DNA from 2 places in the Blautia sp. MSJ-36 genome. Region 2 is predicted to be linked to the other one. Evidence: riboswitches for the same ligand, from Rfam matches in the RefSeq annotation. Region 2 holds a riboswitch; the other holds the start of a gene.
What was found. Region 2 has a riboswitch for thiamine pyrophosphate ahead of thiS (sulfur carrier protein ThiS). Riboswitches for the same ligand answer to the same signal wherever they lie in the genome.
Positions count from the first base shown of each region.

Region 1 (8,212 bases), on a different contig from region 2:
ATATTCTGCATTTGTATGGGGGATTTTTATATGTAAAACTGATATTCTCATTTCTGTTTCCACGCATCTGGACCCGGAGAATGTTTATTTGTGCTCATCATAATCCGACAATATCGCTTTTTTCTGAGCATAATCAATGGTAAGAGTATACTCCGTTCCCGGTTCCAGGATCTCGATCTCTCCCAGGTTTGAATCATGTCCCTCTATCATCATGGAAATCACCCGAAAAACTCCCGGAAGCAACCCAATATCCGGCTCACCCACATCCATGGAACCTTCAACCACATTATCATTCCGCAGAAATATAATCATATCCTGTTGGTACTGTTCCGCATTTTTATAAACCATGTGAAGAGTTACGCGGTATTTAGAACGCTCCTCTTCATCCATATTGTCACCGGGCTCCGTAACATATTTCTCATAATAGTCTGCCCGGTCATTAATATCTGTCGTTTCCGAATTTAATTTTTCAGGGTCCAGTTTTTTAATTTTCTGATCGTCCTGACCTGACATATTACATCCGCTGATAAATACTATACAACATAAAAGCAAAACACTAATTCTTTTTTTCATGGGATTTCTTCCTGCGCTCTTCCACTCTTTTATAAAATGATTCTTTCCTTATCACGTTTCTTCCATTATAAAAGGAAACCTGCACTGTGGCAAGCCTCCTGTTTTCTCTTTTATTAATATTGCATTCTTATCTGCTGATCATTTCCACCACACTCTATAGCGCATATCTGTAAAAAAGCATCTCTCCAGTATAAACGCTTTTCTCAGCAGGCTTTCTTTCTCGATTCATCCTCTTTCCGCTCTTCTCCGACTTCTGTCATCAGATACGGATCAAGAACCTGCTCAAGCTCTTCTTCACTCATCAGCCCCTGTTCAAGAACAAGCTCACGGACGGATTTTCCGGTCTTTACTGCTGTCTTGGCAATTGTTGCGGATGCCTTGTAGCCAATGTGCGGACAAAGTGCGGTGGCGATCCCGGCACTGCTTTCCATCAGATCTTTGCAATGTTTGCGGTTTGCGGTGATTCCTGTGATACAGTTTACGATCAGGGTATCCACTGCCTTTTCCAGAGTAGTAATGGACTCAAACAGGTTGCAGAACACAACCGGCTCAAACGCATTCAGCTCCAGCTGTCCTGCTTCAGCTGCCATGGTGATGGTAGTATCATGTCCCACGATGTGGAATGCAACCTGGCTTACCACCTCCGGAATTACCGGGTTCACCTTGCCCGGCATAATAGAAGAACCATTCTGCTTCGCCGGAAGGTTAATCTCACCAAAACCGGTTTTCGGTCCGGAAGACATCAGACGAAGGTCGTTGCACATCTTGGAAAGATCCACCGCACAGGTCTTCACCACACCGGATACGGCAACGAAACCGTCCAGGTTTTCTGTTGCGTCAAAAAGATCTTCTGCCTGTCTCAGCGGATAACCGGTAAGACGCTCCAGGTTCGGCACAACTTTATAAAAATAAGAATCCGAAACATTGATGGCAGTTCCTACTGCAGTTCCACCAAGGTTTACTGTATACATTTCCTTATGAGCTTTTTCGATACGTTTCCGGTCTCTGGCAACCATAGAAGCATAACCATGGAACACCTGGCCAAGACGAATCGGAACCGCATCCTGAAGCTGTGTACGTCCCATAGTGATCACATCGTCAAACTCCGCTGCTTTCTTTGAAAGCTCTTTTTCCAGTCTTAAAAGTGCTTTTTCCAGCGGTGCAAGAAGATCCAGCACAGTCAGCTTACCGGCTGTGGGAATCACATCATTGGTGGACTGCGCCATGTTTACATGATCGTTTGGATGAACCAGTTTGTAACTGCCCTTCGGACATCCGAGGATCTCACCGGCTCTGTTTGCGATTACCTCATTCATGTTCATATTTGCGCTGGTACCGGCACCACCCTGAATGGCATCCACAATAAATTCCTCAGCCCATTTCCCTGCGATCACTTCATCACAGGCTTTGATAATGGCATCCATCTTATCCTTCGGAAGAAGACCTGCGTTATTATTGGTGATCGCTGCTGCCTTTTTAACCTGTGCCAGGTTCCTGATAAATACCGGATGAAGTTTTGTACCTGTGATCGGGAAATTCTGTTTTGCTCTTAAAGCCTGAACTCCGTAATAAGCCTCTGCAGGCACTTCCATAGTTCCAATTGAATCTGCTTCCAGTCTTGTTTCTGTAGTCATTTTGTCATCCCTCTTCTTTCTTCTGATCCTGTGCACGTTTCGTTTGTTCAGCAGCTGTTTTTCTGATGCCTAAGAAACTATCACTTTCTCTGTGGCTTGTAAATACTTTTAAGGGAAAACCATGATTATCCGTATTTTTCGACAGTTTAAATTAATTTTCTAAAGAATTTCTTTTATTTTTCTTATTTTTGTTAAGTCGTTTCTTGTGTTGTGATAACATACGCAGTATAATCAATACAGAAAAACCATTGAAAGGAGCATATACATATGGAACACAAACTCGACAACATCGACCGAAAAATCATCAAAATGCTTCAAAAAAATGCCCGTACTCCAGTAAAGGAAATCGCAAAAGAAGTCTTCCTCTCCTCCCCCGCCGTCTCCGCTAGGATCGAACACCTGGAAAAAAACGGGCTAATCACAGGCTATCACGCCCAGATCAACCCGGTCTTTCTCGGTTATCATATAAAAGCATTCATCAACCTGGAAGTAGAACCCTACCAGAAAAAGGACTTCTACCCCTTCATCCAATCCATCCCCAACGTCATCGAATGCAACTGCGTCACCGGCGATTACGCCATGCTCATCGAAGTCGCCTTCCGCTCAACCATGGAACTGGACCACTTCATCAATGAGCTCCAGCAATTCGGCCGCACCAAAACACAGATTGTGTTCTCTACCAGTGTAGAACACAGAGACCTGCCGGTGGAATGAAAATTGCTTCACCGGGAATTTTTTCGCTTTTCAAAGCGGAAGAAACTGTGAGGGGGAAAGCACTCAACCTCTCACTCCAAGCCAAACTCCCGGCCAGCCACCAGCACTTCTCGGCTTGAAATACCAGCTGGCAAGGCGTGTGCTGTCTGGCGACGACTCTGCAGGAGGGGTGCTGATTCTTAGTCGGTGGAAATCTGCGTTGCTTCAAAAATTCTCGCTGTTTGAGCGAAGCGAGTTCGGGAATTTTTGAAGCGGTTTTAGCAGATTTTCAGCGGCTTAGAAGCCAGCCTCCGACGAAGCCCCGGCGCCGGACAGCACACGCCTTGCCAGCGTCCGGGCAGCCAACACCGCACTGATGTTCAGCCAACTCCCGTCAGGCCATCCAAACTTTCCGGCTGGAGACACCAGCCCGTGAGGCGTGTGCTGCCTCCAACAAAAAAGAACAGCAATGAATCCAAAATCCATCACTGTTCTCCAAACATTCCTCAATTTACTCCCCCATCAGCGCAACAACTTTCTCTTTCAACTCCCGCGCATTCTTCCGCGGATCCTCCGCTTTCATAATGGCCGAAACCACAGCCACACCGCTCATCCCTGCACCATCCAGCACATCCATATTTCCAGCATTCAATCCCCCGATCGCAACCGCCGGAATCGGAACCGCCTCACAGATATCCTTCAAAGTAGAAACCTTAGTAAGAATCGTCACAACCTTCGTAGTAGTAGGATAAATCGCCCCCACACCAAGATAATCCGCGCCATCCTCATAAGCCTTCATGGCAGCCTCCACCGTCTTGGCAGTAGCCCCCACAATCTTATCCGGCCCCATCAGCTTCCTGGCCACAGCAACCGGAATATCCGAAGACCCCACATGCACACCAGCCGCATCACAGGCCAGCGCCACATCCACACGATCATCAATAATCAACGGCACATGATACCGATCCGTAATCTCCTTCACCTTAAACGCCTTATCCAGATACTCCCGTCCACCCGTATTCTTCTCACGAAGCTGAACCAGAGTCACACCACCCTTACAGGCCTCTTCCACCGTATGAAGCAGAGACTCCTCTGTATGATACGTACTGTCCGTCACCAGATACAGCGTTACATCCAAATCTTTTCTATCCATCTCAAAATCCTCTTCTTTAATACATTTCAATCTTCAGCATTCCCAGCAGCTGCCTGTCAGAAATCCCATAAATCTCATTCAGCAGATTCCCCTGAAAGCTTCCCGGCCCGCGGGAAATTTTTTCAGCCTGCTCACCGGCAATACCCATCAGTGCGGTGCCAAGAACTGCAGCATCCAGATAATTCCCGGATCTCCCATTTAATCCCATCTCACTGCCAGACCAGACACCTGCCTCTGTACGATCCGTCATCTCTTTCGCAATATGATCTTCACACCCCGGCAAAAACGCCGCAGTCAGCGCCCCAACCATACAGCCGGTCCCGGTAATCCCGGACAACGCTGCCGTACCATTTTCAATCAGAACAACCTGTTCGCCATCCGTAACAAAATCCTGCTTCCCGGTAGCCAGCACCACCGCCTGATTATTTCTGGAAAAAGCCTTCAGCACATCACTGACCGCATCAATATTTTCTGAAGTCAGCGCATCCTGTGCTCCCGCATCAATTCCGATGGCATGGGACGGAAGCCCGGAAGCAGCCAGAAGCTCCGACATATTTCCCTTCAGAACCGCCGGATGGCCAATACTTAAAAGCTCCCTCGCCAGATCCAGCCGCAGGTCACTGCATGCAACCCCCACAAGATCCAGCAGGACCGGAATCTTATTTTCCACAGCTCTTCCCATGGAGCACTTCATAGATTTGATCCTGGCATCAGTAATGTTTCCAAGATTCAGCATCAAAGCACCGGAAGAAGCTGTAATCTCCTCAACTTCCGCCGGATGCTCCGCCATGATCGGCCTTGCACCAACTGCAAGGATCACATTTGCACAGTGATGGATCGATATCGGATTGGTGATGCAGTGGATCAGCGGCTTCTCCTCTTTAATTTGCTTTCGCAGTTGTAAAAGTCTTTGTCTCATATGTTTTTGAACCCAAAGCTGCCTGGAATTTCACCAGAAGACCTGCTTTACTCAGAGCCTTCAGGAAAATATAGGCAACACATCCTCCCATTGTGGTTGCTGCAAGGAACATCGGCGTATAATAAAACGCTGTCAGTCCGCCTCTTCCCATCAGGAATGCCATCACCGGATAAGAAACCATAGAGCCGATGATACCTGTTCCAAAGATCTCACCGATCACCGCACAGATGATCTTACCTTTGGAAAGTCTGTAGAACACACCTGAAAGAAATGCGCCAAACACTGCACCGGTCAGTGCAAGTGGCGGGATTCCCATGAACATCATACGGATCACGCCGATCATCGTTGCACAGAGAAGGGAATACCACGGTCCCATCAGAACCGAACATACGATATTCACCAGATGCGCCGTCGGGCACATTCCCTCAATCCTCAGGATCGGTGAAATTACGACACCGATCGCAACCATCATTGCCAGCATTACCATACGAAGCGTGTGCATCCTCTGTTTTTCCATTGTGTTTTCCTCCCTGAAATACAAAGCAGATCACAAGCAGCGGATCCCGGGCAAAAAATTTCCCGGCTGCTGCAGTCTGCCTTTAGATTTTGGCGGTCGAAGTTCCCTTACTTCCTCTCACTCCGAAAACACGGATTCCCATCGCTTACATGATCCTTCCGGAAAAATCTCCGGAACATCACCCTCCTGCCAGACATTAAGGCGCTCCCCTTCCTGCCCGCTCTTTCGCAGAAGCTCACAAAAAGAGCGCATCCCCCGGCAAACACCACGGAGACACGCTCTCATATCACAATCCCTCCGTTGGCATTACCCAAATCAGGTACGGTCGAAGATCTATCTTCCTCTCAGCCTGTCACACAAGCTCCCGCTGGCTCTTTTCTTTTCTGTTCCTCAATATAGCACACCCGTATTCCATTGTCAACGAATCATGAAACATCAACTATGTACCGGATGTTTTTGTCAAACCAATATTCAGGAATCTTACTTTGAGATCTCATCGATCAGACGCAGCTCTTCCTCTGTAAACGGTGCACAGTGGATCGCTTTCACATTATCCAGGATCTGCTGTGGCTTGGAAGCGCCGATGAGTACACTGGTGACCTCCTCATGGTGGAGCAGCCAGCCAAGTGCCATATCTGCAAGCTTTTCTCCTCGCTGCGCTGCCAGATCGTTCAGTCTGCGGATCTGGTCCAGACGCTCCGGTGTCAGTGCGCTTTCTTTCAGGAATCTTCCGTCTTTGCGGATACGGCTGTCCTCCGGGATTCCGTTCAGGTAGCGGTCTGTCAGCTGTCCCTGTGCAAGAGGGCTGAAAGTAATAAGGCCTTTTTTCAGAATGCCGGTGGTTCTCTTCAGGCCGTTCTCTTCCACAGTTCTGTCAAAAATAGAATAGCAGTTCTGATTGATCACAAACGGACACTTCAGATCCTTCAGGATCGCTGCTGCCTGGCTTAAAGTTTTTCCATCGTAATTGGAAAGTCCCACATAGAGGGCCTTGCCCTGCTGAACTGCTGTTGCAAGCGCGCCCATAGTCTCCTCAAGAGGAGTCTCCGGGTCCATTCTGTGATGATAAAAAATATCCACATATTCCAGGCCCATGCGTTTCAGGCTCTGGTCAAGGCTCGCCAGAAGATATTTGCGGCTGCCCCAGTTTCCGTAAGGGCCCTCCCACATATCGTAGCCGGCCTTGGTTGTGATGATCAGTTCATCACGGTAAGGCATCAGTTCTTCCTTCAGGATCTTGCCGAAATTCCGCTCCGCACTTCCGTAGGCAGGTCCGTAATTATTGGCAAGGTCAAACTGTGTGATGCCATTGTCAAAAGCTGTAAAACACAGCTGTTTCATATTTTCATAATCAGAAGTATCTCCGAAATTATGCCATAATCCAAGAGATACCTTGGGAAGCATCAGACCGCTTTCTCCGCAGCGGTTGTACTCCATGGTTTCGTAACGTTCTTTTGCAGGTGTGTACATAAAAAGCCCTCCCATAATGCCACATAATTTACATTTTCTGTAACCAATTCCTTCACTTACACCTATTTCGCAAGACGAATCATATTCCAGCTGTGTTTTGCAAAAACTGCTTCCAGTTCTCCGCCGTCCAGCTTTGAGCACTCTGCACTGGCTTTTACAGGAACTACATTCTCGGGCTGAGCCTCTGTATTGACTGCCTGAAGATCGTCATTATTCAGCACGATATGCTCTACGATCTTATATCCCTCAAACTGTCTTAAGTCACAGGAAACTTCCATATCCTCATCCAGACTCTTATTCACTGCAAAGATCGTCAGCGTATCCTTTTCCTCTTCCCAGACACACACAGAATCCAGATATGGCGCTTCGCCATAAGTTTTGCTCTCGTATACCGGTGCGAGAACCTGTGTATTAAGGACGGTTCCTCTTCCAAACACACTTGTCAACATATACGGATAAAAGATCGTCTGACGCCATGCGCCTGTGTCGGATGTCATGATAGGCGCAATAACATTTACCAGCTGTGCCATGCAGGCGATCTTTACGCGATCTGCATGACGGAGAAGTGTGATCAACATACTTCCCACAAGAAGTGCATCCTCAAAGTTATAAACATCCTCCAGCTGATGGGGCGCCTGTACCCATTTTTCCAGCTTTTTATCCTGTTCATTGCTGTGGTACCATACGTTCCACTCGTCGAAGGAAAGATTGATCTGTTTTTTTCCATGCTTCTTTGCTTTTACAGCATCGCAGATGGAAACCACTCCTGAGATAAAATCATCCATGCCCTTGGAGCTTGCCAGAAAATCGGCAGTGTCTCCCGCTGCATTTCCATAGTACTGATGCAGGGAAAGATAATCCACCTGATCGTAAGCCTCGTCAAGAACCGTATACTCCCAGGAGCCAAAGGTAGGCATTTCCAGACTGGAGCTTCCGCATGCAACAGTCTCAACCTCCGGATCCATAAATTTCATCAGGCGGGCAGTCTCTGCTGCAACTCTTCCGTACTCTGCCGCAGTTTTATGTCCCATCTGCCACGGACCGTCCATCTCGTTTCCGAGACACCATAATTTGATATCATGCGGCTGTTCATAGCCGTGAGCCTTACGGAGATCACTGTAATAGGTACCACCCTTAAAGTTACAGTATTCCAGAAGATTTTTCGCATCCTCCGGTCCTCTTGTTCCCAGGTTTACTGCCATCATCACATCGCTGCCGGCTTTTCTGGACCAGTCCACAAACTCATTGAGTCC
Region 1 covers NZ_JAHLPQ010000010.1:75,039-83,250, forward strand. The annotation lists gene KQI39_RS09255 (hypothetical protein) at 85-573, opposite strand; gene KQI39_RS09260 (aspartate ammonia-lyase) at 777-2,207, opposite strand; gene KQI39_RS09265 (Lrp/AsnC family transcriptional regulator) at 2,475-2,921, shown strand; gene thiE (thiamine phosphate synthase) at 3,412-4,053, opposite strand; gene KQI39_RS09275 (hydroxyethylthiazole kinase) at 4,070-4,972, opposite strand; gene thiW (energy coupling factor transporter S component ThiW) at 4,935-5,489, opposite strand; TPP riboswitch at 5,765-5,867, opposite strand; gene KQI39_RS09285 (aldo/keto reductase) at 5,970-6,959, opposite strand; gene arfA (arabinosylfuranosidase ArfA) at 7,022-8,212, opposite strand, start outside.
Region 1: linked by a shared signal. The riboswitch ahead of thiW (energy coupling factor transporter S component ThiW) and the one ahead of thiS (sulfur carrier protein ThiS) in region 2 are both predicted to bind thiamine pyrophosphate.

Region 2 (8,212 bases):
GGAATTATCCTCGCAACGATCTTTGTTACATTTCCATTTGTATCCAGAGAGATCATTCCGGTCCTGGAATCTATAGGATCGGATGAGGAAGAGGCGGCAGCACTGATGGGAGCCAAAGGCTGGACCATTTTTACAAAGGTGACATTCCCGCATATCAAGTGGGCGTTTCTCTATGGCGTTGTGTTGTGTACAGCGAGGGCCATGGGAGAGTTTGGAGCTGTGTCCGTACTGTCCGGACATCTTCGTGGAAAAACAAATACACTTCCGCTTCATGTGGAAATTCTTTATAACGAATTCCAGTATGTTCCGGCATTTGCGGTTTCTTCGATCCTGGTGATCCTGGCGGTGATCCTTCTGATCGCGAGAAATGTTTTGGAACATAAAGGAAAGGGGGAAAAAGGCGATGTACGTTGAGTTAAAAAATATCAATAAAACATATGGGGATTACAAGGCATCTGATAATGTAAGCTTTGGTATCGAAAAGGGAAAGCTGATCGGTCTTCTGGGTCCCAGTGGAAGCGGAAAGACTACGATTCTCCGTATGATCGCCGGTCTGGAGCAGCCGGACAGCGGTGAGATCATCATTGACGGAAGAGTGGTCAATGATGTTCCTGCCAGCGAGCGAGGCATTGGATTTGTGTTCCAGAATTATGCCCTTTTCCGGTATATGACTGTGTATGATAATATTGCGTTTGGCCTGAAAGTGCAGAAAGCGGATAAGAAGTATATCAAACAGAGGGTTATGGAACTGGTAGAGCTGGTCGGGCTGAAAGGTCTGGAAAAAAGATATCCAAGTCAGCTGTCCGGCGGCCAGAGACAGCGAGTTGCTTTTGCCAGAGCCCTGGCCCCGAATCCACAGCTGCTTCTTCTGGATGAGCCTTTTGCCGCTATTGATGCAAAGATCCGTACAGAGCTTCGAAGCTGGCTGAAGGATATGATCGAGAAGCTGGGAATCACCAGTATTTTCGTTACGCATGACCAGGATGAAGCTATTGAGGTGGCAGATGAGATCATCATTACAAACCGTGGTCGCATTGAACAGAAGGGAACGCCGCTGGAAGTTTACCAGAATCCGGATACTGCGTTTACGGCGGGATTTTTCGGACAGACTTCTGTGATCGATAACTACCAGGTGTTCAATCACTTCGAGGAAGTTCCGGGAGGCGAAAAAGCCATTGTCCGTCCGGAGTTTGTAAAAGTGACTAAGAAGAACGAGGAACAGAAATATAAAAGCTCCGCAACAGAAGGCGTCGTAGAGCGAGTCGCATTCCGCGGCAGCAGCCTGGAACTGAAAGTCCGGGTAGGAAACACCACACTCAGCGCCAGAAGAAGCCTTGACGAAGAACCCGTCCGTGAAGGCGAAGTTGTGGAGGTGTTTGTGCAGAGGATCTTCGTGACGAAAGGAAATGAAGCAGTGTTGCTGCATAATACGGCTATGGTTGAGGATTGGCTGGTTATCTAAAAAAATGCCGCGGGAGCGGCATTTTTTTAGATATGTGAAATTTTTACACCATAATATTCTGCAAGAGAATCCACCAGATCATCACGGATTTTTTTATGATCATTGCCATCCAGAGACATGACACAGGATACCATTTGACGTTTTTTGTCAATGACACAATATTGGCCATAATTGCCGGCCAGGATCAAGGTATCTTCTATGGGCCCCATGTATATGAAATATCCATAGCCCTAGCTCTGGTAATCCGGACGCTCGGTCAGTGGATTGTAGGAATCAATATGTTTTCGGCAGGCATCCATAACAAAGTTTTTTGGGACAATCTGTTTTCCGTTCAGAGCACCCTCATGCAGAAGCAGATGTCCAAAACGAGCCAGTTCATCAATCGTCAGATACAGTCCGTTAGCTGCCATGCAATGTCCCTGAGGGCAGAGGGTCCAGTCAGGATTTGGAATACCAACTGGTTCAAAGAAACGATATCGCAGATAATTCAGCAGACCTGTTCCGGATTTCTCTTCCAGAAGAACAGACAAAATATAGGAACAGAAATTGCTGTATACAAAATGCGTACCGGGTGTATAGGGAAAAGAATCATTCTGAAAGAAATATCTTACCCAGTCCTTTTCTCTGTATCGTTCCGGACCGTCGCAGAAAAAGAGAGGATCTTTCTGACCGGATGACATGGTAAGGAGATCACGGATCTTTATTTTGTAAAGATTTTCGGAAGGATTTGACGGGAAATATTTTTCGAACCAGGGATAAATATATTCATCAAGTGTGATCAGTCCTTCACGTTCTGCGATACCAGCAGCCATTGCAACAAAGGGCTTGCTGACAGACCATATATTTAATCGGGTTTTTACCGGAAAAAGTCTGAATTCTTCTTTTAAAACATCATTTTTATATATCTGGGCATAGATAATATTGGAATGATGCTGTTTCGATTTTTCTAGGAAAATATCTAAAATTTCCTGCATGATAATCCCCCCTGTAATTATTATTCGTAAAAAAGATCAAAGTCTGAATAAAGTTCTTCCAGGTCATGAAGTCGTGTACTGATGGATTTGCACCTGGTTTTGCGGATTTTTGCAACAATACTGTCAAACAGACAATAGAGGCATGAGAAGGAGTTAAATCCCATTTCATTGAGATTGATCTCTGTAATGATAGCGTGGTCTGCCAGAGCCCATGCCGGTGATGAAATGCTGTCTGTGATGGCGAGTATTTTTGCACCATGGTTTTTGGCAATCTGTGCATATTTCAGAGACCATTTGGTATAGCGGGCAAAAGAGATCAAAAGAACAACTGTATCCTCGGATGCTTCTGTGAGATATTCGAAATTGGAATCGTAAAATTCGTGAACCACTTTGGTATTTCCAAGAAGCTGATTCAGCAGAGTTCCCATCCAGAGTGCTGCACTGTAAGATGAACGGGCACCGACAATCAGACGTTTTTTCGCATTGGTCAGATGAGTAACGATCTGATCCATATCTTCCTGATTCAGGTGGGAAGTCCAGTTTTCCATGGAATGGAGCTCTTTTGCAATGATGTTCTGATAGAAATTTCCGTTATCCAGTGTGTCATCTGCTGTAGCTGTGGGAATGGAAAGGATGTCATTCTGTACAGTTCTCTGCATTTCAGAAAAACTTTCAAAGCCCAGAGAATAAGCAAGGCGTATGATAGTGGTTTCGCTTACAGAAATTTCCTTGCTGAGTTTCGCAAGGGTGGAATAACTGAAAGAATCAAGGTGTTGTAATATATATTCGGCAACCTTCTTCTGACCGGCAGAAAGAGAAGATATTTTTTCACGGATCAACTGTTCTACTTTCATGAAAAACCTCCTGTTTTGTGTAGTTTGTATAATGAATTATAACAGGCGCGAAGTTTAATTACAATATAATAGAGTAAAAAATTCTTCTAAAACAAAATAAAATGTAAATAATGCACAATTAAAAAGATGAATTTTTAATGATATTGTCAATAGAAATTCTGAATACTAAATGATAATATAGCATTAAATAATTCATATGACGTCAGAAAAAGAATTAAATACACTATCAATATTGCAACTTATATGAAAAGGGGGGCTTTTATGTCATCAACAGCAAAGGAAGTAAAAGAAAAAACAGGTTATCTGAAACGAAGTGATCTTTATACGATTGGTGTAGGACAGGCAATTGGTTCGGGAGTTCTGACATTGATCGGTCCGGCAATTTTGCTGACAGGACAATCAGCGTGGCTAGCGTATGTGGCTGCATGTATCTGGGGATTTATGATGATCGCACCGATCCCCTGGATCACATCTACATTGAAACTTGGAGGAGGATTTTATTCTCTGGTAGGAGATATGGCAGGTAAACGAGTGGCCGGTATGTATGCGGTAGGATTTTTGCCACAGACGATCAACCTTGCGACTTATGGTGTTGCCATTGGTATGTATGCAAATTCTCTTTGGCCACAGATCAATGCGAAATGGTTTGGTATTGCAGCATTGAGTGTATTCTTTGTAATTAACCTCTGTGGCGTGGATGTAATGGCGAAAGTTCAGAAAATCCTGGTTATTTTACTGTTTGTCGCACTGGGACTGTTTATTATTCTTGGTGTTCTGCAGCTGAAAAATCCGGTATTTGACTTTACAGCACCAGACTTTTTCTCAAACGGACCATCTGGATTTTTCTCAGCAATCCTGCTGTATGTATATTCAACAAACGGATACTCCTGTATCATGAATTATGGTAAACAGGCGAAGGATGCACATAAGGATATTCCAAAGGCACTTCTGTACTGCGTACCGACATTAATGGTTGTATATGGTGGTGTTGCGCTTGTAGCCAGTGGTGTGCTTCCTCTGGATCAGGTAGCAGGACAGCCGCTTACTCTGGTAGCAAAGAATATTTTAAATCCGGCTCTTTTTACGGTATTTATGATCGGCGGACCAGTGCTTGCACTTTCATCTTCTATTAACTCTACAATTTCCAATAACTGTATTCCGGTTGCTCAGTCCTGCAAAGATGGATGGCTTCCGAAATCCTGGGCAGCACAGAACAGACGTGGCGCTTACTGGAAACTGATGACATTTACATATCTTATGGGGATTTTACCGGTATTACTTGACTTTTCTATCAGTGATGTTGTAAACAATATTATGCTTCTGGCATCTGCTCTGGCATTTTTACAGATTTACGCATATTTCCAGCTCCCAAAGAAACATGCGGAAGCATGGGAAAAATCATCAATGCATATTTCTAATGGAAAATATTATTTCCTCTGTTGCCTGAGTTTGTTTGCATATATCTGCATTTTTATCAATTCTTGCAGAAGCCTGAAACTTCCGGTAGTGATCATCAGTCTGATAGCTATTGTAATATGCATGGCTTACGGATGGTTCAGAAGTGCAAGTCCTGATGTGAAAATTGAAACAAGTGTGTGGGAGGAGTAATGTTTATGAATAAAGACCAGAATCTGCTCAATGAATTTGCGATTAAAACATTAAAAGAAAATCTCAATGTTATGTATGCACAGATATGGCGTGAGGGACAGTTAACGGCAGAATATAAAAGAATGCCGGTGAAAACGCGTCTGAATACCTGGTCTGCATGCAAAGGCGTGGTATCCTGTGCAGTGGGAATTGCATTGGATGAGGGATTGATTCATCTGGATGAGAAGATCGTTGATATTTTTCCGGAGTATGTTCCAGAAAAAACAGAAGGATATCTTGGTGATGTGACTCTGGAAAATATGTTGACAATGACCACCGGTCTGGAAAGCTCGCTGTTTTTCTGTGACTGGCCGGAACGTTATACAACACCGGACTGGATCAGATATTTCTTTGAAAATGCAAAGGTTGTAAATAAGCCAGGAACTCAGTGGCTATACAGTAATTTTAATACCTATATGATCAGCTGTGCTATTGAAAAACGTGCGGGAGTCAACCTTCTGGAATATCTGAGAAATCGATTTTTTGAACCATTGGGAATTGGTAATCCGGACTGGACTTTGTGCCCGAAAGGTCATGTACATGCGGCGAATGGTCTTTATGTAAATATTGACGAGTTCACCAGATATGGACAGCTGATACTTCATAAAGGAAAATATAATGGAAAACAGCTGGTGCCGGAGGAATATATGAAAGTTGCGACATCTAATCTTGTAGACAATTCAGCGGCAGGAAGCCCGGGAAATCTATATTCCGGTTTTGGATATGGATATCAGTTTGTAATGAATCCGGAAGCTGGTTCCTATCGATCTGATGGAAATTACGGACAGTTCTGTCTGGCGTTTCCTGATAAGGATGCAGTAGTGACTGTAATGTCTTTGGAGGGGAATTTCCAGAAAATAGGAAATCATTTATGGTCTACAGTGGTTCCGGAATTGTAATATATTCTGGCTGACAAATCAGAGTGGAAAGTATAAGATAATAGCCGTTATGTAAGGGGGCTTAAGCCTTTCAGGCTTGACATTGGGTAAAAACCGATTTATACTAAACCATGTAAATAACAGGGGAGCTTGTGATGGCAGGCTGAGAGGAAGTCTTCAACTTCGACCCTTATACCTGATTTGGATAATGCCAACGTAGGAACGTATAGGATGAATTTACGGGAGATACTTTGGCGTATCTCCCTTTTTTATTTTGATCAGGATTTACAGGGAAGTCAGAGTTAAAAGAATTCGATTTTTTATCTTTTAACCCTGGTATCTACAATTAAATATTGGAAATTTTGAGAGTGAACTGAGTTCATGAAGGGGTGCACCACCGCGGGTGTATTTCTTTGTGGACTCTTTTTTTATTCCCGGAAAGGAGAGACTATGATCACAGTAAACGGTGAGAGCAGAACACTGGAAAATCCGGTGACAGTAACGGAATATCTGAAAGCATGTAGCTATGTTCCGGTGCAGGTTGTAGTGGAGCTGAATGAAATGATTATCAAAAGAGAGACCTACGATACAACCATGCTGAAGGATGGCGATGTTGTAGAGATTCTGCAGTTTATGGGCGGCGGAAGCTGCTGAGATAAAAGGCAATTTTTCTGAAAAAGTTTTGACAGATAAAAAGAAAGGTGGACATAAAAATGACAACAGCAAACACAAATGAAGACAAACTGATCCTGGGGGGCCATGAGTTTACTTCCCGTTTTATTCTTGGTTCCGGAAAATTTTCCCTGGATCTTGTAAAAGCATGTATCGAAAAAGCAGGAACACAGATCGTAACGCTTGCTCTGCGCCGTGCAAATGAAGGCGGACTTGCCAACATCCTGGACTATGTGCCGAAGGACGTTACACTTCTTCCGAATACATCCGGTGCCAGAAACGCACAGGAGGCAGTCCGCATCGCAAGACTTTCCCGTGAGCTTGGCTGTGGAGATTTTGTAAAGATCGAAGTGATCCATGATTCCAAATATCTTCTCCCGGATAACTATGAGACGATCAAAGCAACGGAGATCCTTGCAAAAGAAGGCTTCGTTGTCATGCCGTACATGTATCCGGATCTGAACGCAGCCAGAGATCTGGTAAATGCAGGAGCTGCCTGTGTGATGCCACTTGGTTCTCCTATCGGTTCCAACAAAGGAATCTGCACAAAAGAATTCATCCAGATCCTCATTGACGAGATCGACCTTCCGATCATTGTAGACGCAGGAATCGGCCGTCCGTCACAGGCATGTGAGGCTATGGAAATGGGTGCTGCGGCAGTTATGGCAAACACAGCCATTGCAACAGCAGGAGATGTCCGTGTTATGGCGGAGGCCTTTAAAAAAGCCATCGAGGCAGGAAGAAGCGCATATCTTTCCGGCATGGGAAGAACCCTGGAGAGAGGCGCCAGCGCATCTTCACCGCTGACCGGATTTCTGCATGAATAGGATAATGACAGTATATTGAAAGATTTGGAAATATATGGGTTATTAAGAGCAGACTTATGTATCGAAAGCAGATTGCGAATATCCGCCTGATGCAGATCAACCAGAGAAGAAAAGAGAACGGATAGCTAAAAGTAGAATCAGATACTGAAATATTGCAAATTCGAAATAATAAAAGTACGAGAGGAGCGACATAACAACAATGGCAGAAACAGCACAGGCCAGTCAGCAGGACGGCCATTTTAATGAGAGTATCGTAAACGAAGAAATTCTGGAAGACATGAAAAAGAACCGTATCGACCACATGAAGTACCTTCCGGATATGGAACAGCTGGAAGAGTCTGATGTGATGGATCAGGTTATTTCCGCAATGAATGCATATGATTATGACAAATACACAGAAGCAGATGTACGCAGAGCCCTGGCTCATGACAACCGTACACCGGAAGATTTTCAGGCACTGCTTTCACCGGCAGCACTGCCTCTTCTGGAAGAGATCGCACAGGCAGCGCGGATCGAAACAAGAAAACATTTTGGAAACAGTGTCTGTATGTTTACACCGATCTACATTGCAAACTACTGCGAAAATTACTGTATTTACTGTGGATTTAACTGCCACAACAAGATCCGCCGTGCACAGCTGAATGAAGAAGAGATTGAGAAGGAAATGGCAGCTATTGCAGAAACCGGCCTTCAGGAAATCCTGATCCTTACCGGTGAAAGCAAATCCAAATCCAATGTAGAATATATCGGAAAAGCCTGCGAGATTGCCCGGAAATATTTCAAGGTGGTAGGTCTTGAAGTGTATCCGATGAATTCTGATGAGTATGCATATCTTCACAAATGCGGTGCAGATTATGTAACTGTTTTCCAGGAGACCTATAATTCTGATAAATACGAA
Region 2 covers NZ_JAHLPQ010000008.1:15,983-24,194, reverse strand. The annotation lists gene cysW (sulfate ABC transporter permease subunit CysW) at 1-414, shown strand, start outside; gene KQI39_RS07815 (ABC transporter ATP-binding protein) at 404-1,462, shown strand; gene KQI39_RS07810 (hypothetical protein) at 1,489-1,671, opposite strand; gene KQI39_RS07805 (serine hydrolase domain-containing protein) at 1,693-2,436, opposite strand; gene KQI39_RS07800 (MurR/RpiR family transcriptional regulator) at 2,457-3,290, opposite strand; gene KQI39_RS07795 (APC family permease) at 3,552-4,898, shown strand; gene KQI39_RS07790 (serine hydrolase domain-containing protein) at 4,904-5,836, shown strand; TPP riboswitch at 5,948-6,055, shown strand; gene thiS (sulfur carrier protein ThiS) at 6,266-6,469, shown strand; gene KQI39_RS07780 (thiazole synthase) at 6,529-7,314, shown strand; gene thiH (2-iminoacetate synthase ThiH) at 7,514-8,212, shown strand, end outside.